DNA from 2 places in the Microbacterium sp. Y-01 genome. Region 1 is predicted to be linked to the other one. Evidence: predicted binding sites of a transcription regulator. Region 1 holds the regulator's gene; the other holds the start of a gene.
What was found. Region 1 encodes LexA, which represses DNA repair genes until DNA is damaged. Its sites were predicted from a motif close to TCGAACANNTGTTCGA; they were not measured.
Positions count from the first base shown of each region.

Region 2: a site for LexA is predicted at 986-1,001, ahead of CSX12_RS12700 (HNH endonuclease signature motif containing protein). Genes of this name have one in related genera too.

Region 1 is NZ_CP024170.1:2,539,715-2,541,910, forward strand. It holds gene CSX12_RS12055 (LysM peptidoglycan-binding domain-containing protein) at 64-432, opposite strand; gene lexA (transcriptional repressor LexA) at 722-1,408, shown strand; gene CSX12_RS12065 (prolyl oligopeptidase family serine peptidase) at 1,460-2,196, shown strand, end outside.
Region 2 is NZ_CP024170.1:2,662,845-2,665,040, reverse strand. It holds gene CSX12_RS12700 (HNH endonuclease signature motif containing protein) at 1-956, opposite strand, end outside; gene CSX12_RS12695 (alpha/beta fold hydrolase) at 1,059-1,826, shown strand; gene CSX12_RS12690 (ABC-F family ATP-binding cassette domain-containing protein) at 1,872-2,196, shown strand, end outside.

The DNA of each region.
Region 1 (2,196 bases):
CCTTCCCATGCTAGGCGGCGCTCAGCACAGGAGAGGCAACGTTGCGGCGTACGACGTCAGCTCTCAGTTCGTATACTGCGCCGGGATCGCCAGCTCCTGGCCGATCTGCAGCTCTCCGCCGTGGAGGAGGTTCATGCGGCTGATCTCGCCGATCACGTCGCGCGGGTCGACCTCGGGGGCGACCGTGCTCGCGATCGACCAGAGCGTGTCCCCCGGCATGACCGTGACGGTCTCGACGCTGACAGCAGGAGCATCCGCGCCGGAGGCCACGGCGGAGCCGCCGCTGAGCGCCGCGAACGCGATGCCGATCGCCAGCGGGACGGAGGCCAGCCCGAGCATCACGGCGCGACCGCGTGCCGTCAGGCGGAGTCGCGTCGTCGGACGAGCCGACGTCGGGATGACCGCTGCGGTGCTGAAGCTGATGCTGCTCATGTGGTGCTCCTTAGCCTGACCCGGAGCCGTGGGCTGCCGGGGAAGTTGGCGTAGCGTTCGCATTCGCGACTCGGCCGGGAGCCGTGAATGCGAAGCTACGTTCCGAAGTTATCTTCGAGTTCGAACATCTGTCAAGTATTCTTCGAAAACAGATCCGAGAATCGGCCGACACGCTCGAACAGATCTTCCAGATCGGCGCGATTCTCGGATACGGTTTCGATGAGAACACCCCACCACGGGCCTCCGACATTCGAAGAGGGACGTCGGGATCACGCACTGAAGGAGCACCATGAGCGAGAACTCCGCCCCCGAATCGGAGGCTCCGCGCACGCGTCGTCGCAAGAGCCTCAGCCCCAAGCAGATGGCGATCCTCGAGGTCATCCAGAACTCGATCGCGCATCACGGCTACCCGCCGAGCATGCGCGAGATCGGCGACGCCGTCGGACTCAAGTCGCTCTCCAGCGTCACGCACCAGCTCGGTCAGCTCGAGCTGAGCGGGTACCTGCGGCGCGATCCGGGCAAGACCCGCGCCATGGAGGTGCTGATCGACCTCCCCGGCGCCAGCGGCGAGAACCCGGCCGATGTCGCGACACCGGTGGGCGACGCCGCCCTCGTCCCCCTGGTCGGACGCATCGCCGCCGGAGTGCCGATCACCGCCGAGCAGCAGGTCGAGGAGATCTTCCCGCTCCCCCGGCAGCTGGTCGGCAAGGGCGATCTCTTCATGCTCAAGGTCTCGGGCGAGTCGATGATCGACGCCGCGATCTGCGACGGCGACTGGGTCGTCGTCCGCTCCCAGAACAACGCCGAGAATGGCGAGATCGTGGCGGCGATGCTCGACGGCGAGGCGACGGTCAAGGTGCTGCGGCGCCGGGACGGTCACACGTGGCTGCTGCCGCGCAACTCCTCCTTCGAGCCGATCCTCGGCGACGAGGCCGTGGTGCTCGGCAAGGTCGTGGCGGTCCTCCGCGCGGTCTGACGCGAGAGCACGCGTGTGACGTCGTCTGCCGCCGGCCCATAGGCTCGAGGCATGTCGTCTCCCTTCGGTAGCTGGCCCTCGCCCTTCTCCGCCGCGTCCGTGGCGGCATCGTCGCCGCGCATCGACGGCGCCCGGTTCGTGGGCGCTGAGGTCTGGTGGGGTGAGTCCGTCCCGGCGGAGAAGGGGCGCGTCACGGTACGACGCTCCTCCGGAGCCGAGGTGCTTCGCGCCCCGTGGAGCGCACGCTCGCGCGTGCACGAGTACGGAGGCGGCGCGTGGACCGCGGACGACGACGGAACGCTGTACTTCGTCGACGCGGGCGATCAGCGCGTGTACCGGCAGGGTCCGGCGGCCGATCCGCTGCCGCTCACCCCGGCCGGCCCCTCACACGGCGGGCTGCACCTCCGGCAGGGCCGCCTGTTCGCCGTGCGTGAGGATCTGTCGACCACCCCGCACACTCGCGGGATCGTGGAGATCCCGACCGACGGCTCCGCGGCAGAGGACGCCTCGGCCGTCCGGGTGATCGTGCAGGGAGACGGGTTCTTCGCCCACCCGGCGCTCTCGCCCGACGGCACCCGGCTCGCCTGGGTCGCCTGGGACCGCGGCCGCATGCCGTGGGAGGGCGCCGGCGTACAGGTCGCGGAGCTCGACGGAGGCCGCCCGCAGAGCATCCGCTCCCGCGCTGCGCTGCAGCCGGAGTGGATCGGCGACGCCGAACTGGTCTTCGCGGATGACCCGGACGGCCGGTGGGGGCTCCACCGCGTCGCGCTCGACGGCGTCGTGCCGGC
Region 2 (2,196 bases), 120 kb from region 1:
TTCCATCCGGACGCGGCGCCGGCGAAGCGGCGTGCCGTCTCGGCGTCCATCGGTGCCACTCCGTCGAGTTCAGCGGGCGTTTCCGTACCGGCCGCACCGTCGTCGGTCATGAGGGCGAACGCGGGAACCGTGATCTCGATCCGCGCCTGGATCGCTCCGAGCAGGCCGTCTGCCGTGTCGTGCCCGCTGGGCGATCCGGTGAGCACCAGGTCGGCCAGCAGGTCAGCCCGCAGCTGATCGATCGTCCGCTCATCGCGCGGCGCGGCATCGGCGCCGCCGTCGCGTGCGGCAGCCTTCGCGCGCTGCGTGTTCTCCTTCTGCACTGCGTGGGCCATCTGCGACAGGCGATCGTACATGCCGTGCACCAGAGCCGCCGGACCGCGCATACGGAGATCGGCCATCCCGTCGTCGAGTTCCGTGATCCAGACGCGGCGCTGTCGGCGGGCGGTTCGATGGCGTTCGGTGATCGTCCGCTCCTGGAACCGTTCCGCGAGGCGACGGACGAGCCGCCGGAGTCGATGGGGTGACTCGCTCTCGGCCAGGGCGATCGCTTCGGCGGCGAAACGCTCGCGGTCGGCCTTGTCGTCCAGGTGCGCGCCGGCGTCGACGATCAGGCGCGAGTGGGCGGCGCTGATGCGCCCCTGACCCTGCGCCGCCCACACGGCGGGGAAGCGATCGACCAGCCAGGAAGCATCGGACATCCGCCGCTCGATCGTCCGGTCGCTGACCCGTTGCGCGGCCCCGATCTCGGCGGCCACCGAGCGGATCGCCATGTCGCCCCCATCGGGGTCACGCGCGTCGCGGGCGATCTCGACGGCCAGCCGCCCGGCCATCGCGAGGAGGCCGTCGCGCGCCGCCTGCATGCTGCTCAGAGTCTTCTCGGCAGCTTCGAGCCCGGCGACCAGATCGGCGAGCATCGCCATCTGGGAGTCGGTCGCGTCGAGCAGTGCTGTCATGACCACAGTCCATCACCGACCACCGACATTCGAACAAAGATTCGAGAGAGTCTGGCCGAAAGTCCGATCACGAAACGATAACGGCCATGGTTGACTGGCCCGGTGCTCCTGAACGTCATCGAAGCCGGGGAGGGCGACCGCGTCGCCGTGCTGCTGCACGGGATGATGGGATCCGCCGAGAGCTGGCACCGTGTGGTCCCGTTGCTCGTCGAACGCGGATTCCGCGTCCTCGCGCTCGATCTGCCGGGGCATGGGCTGTCGGCCCGCGATCCGGGGCTCACGATCGAGACGGCGGCGGACGCTGTCGTCGAGACGCTGGCACAGGCGCTGCCGTCGGCACTCCCTCCCGCGAGCACGACCTCCCTCGACGGCTGCAACCGCCTGGCCGTCGCCCTCGGCCACTCCTTCGGCGCGACCGTGCTCGCCGCCGCGGCGCCGCGCCTCGATCCCGGTCTCGCGGTCTACGTCGATGCGGCGCTCACCCTGCAGGGCGGCCACGACCGTGCGGACCTCATCGCCCAGTACGAGCACGATCGCCGCGCCCGGATGTCGCCGACCGAGCTCCGACGGCTGCGGCCCTTCTACTCGGTCCAGGACGCCGCCGTGGAGGCCAGGGCCGCCGAGCGCTTCGACCCTGCGACCGCCGCCTCCGTGTCGTGCGGTGCGGACGGCCACTGGACGGCCGCGCCGGGCTCGATCGTGGTGCGCGCCGAGCCCAGCGCCTGGGTCGCCGACGAGGACGCCCGCCGGTTCGAGCACGACGGAGTGACGGTGCGCAGCATCCCCGGCGCGGCCCACACCGTCTGGTACAGCCACTTCGAGGTCTTCACCGCGGCGCTGCCCGAGCTGTTCGCCCCGTCGCTCGTCTGAGCTCGCGCCGCCGGCCTGACCCGGCGCGACTACCCTGGGAGGGATATGGCACATCTTCTCGGGGCCGAGGCCCTCCATCTCGAGTATCCGACCAGGGTCGTCTTCGATTCCGTGACCCTCGGCATCGAAGAGGGGGACCGCATCGGCATCGTCGGCCGCAACGGCGACGGCAAGTCGAGCCTCCTCGGCATGCTGGCCGGGACGAAGCAGCCGGACTCCGGACGGGTCACCGTCCGCGGCGGCACCCGCATCGGCGTGCTCGACCAGGCCGACAACCTCCCCGACGACCTCACCATCGGCGCCGCCGTGGTCGGGGACACGCCCGAATACGAGTGGGCCGGCGACGCGCGCGTCCGCGACGTCATCGACG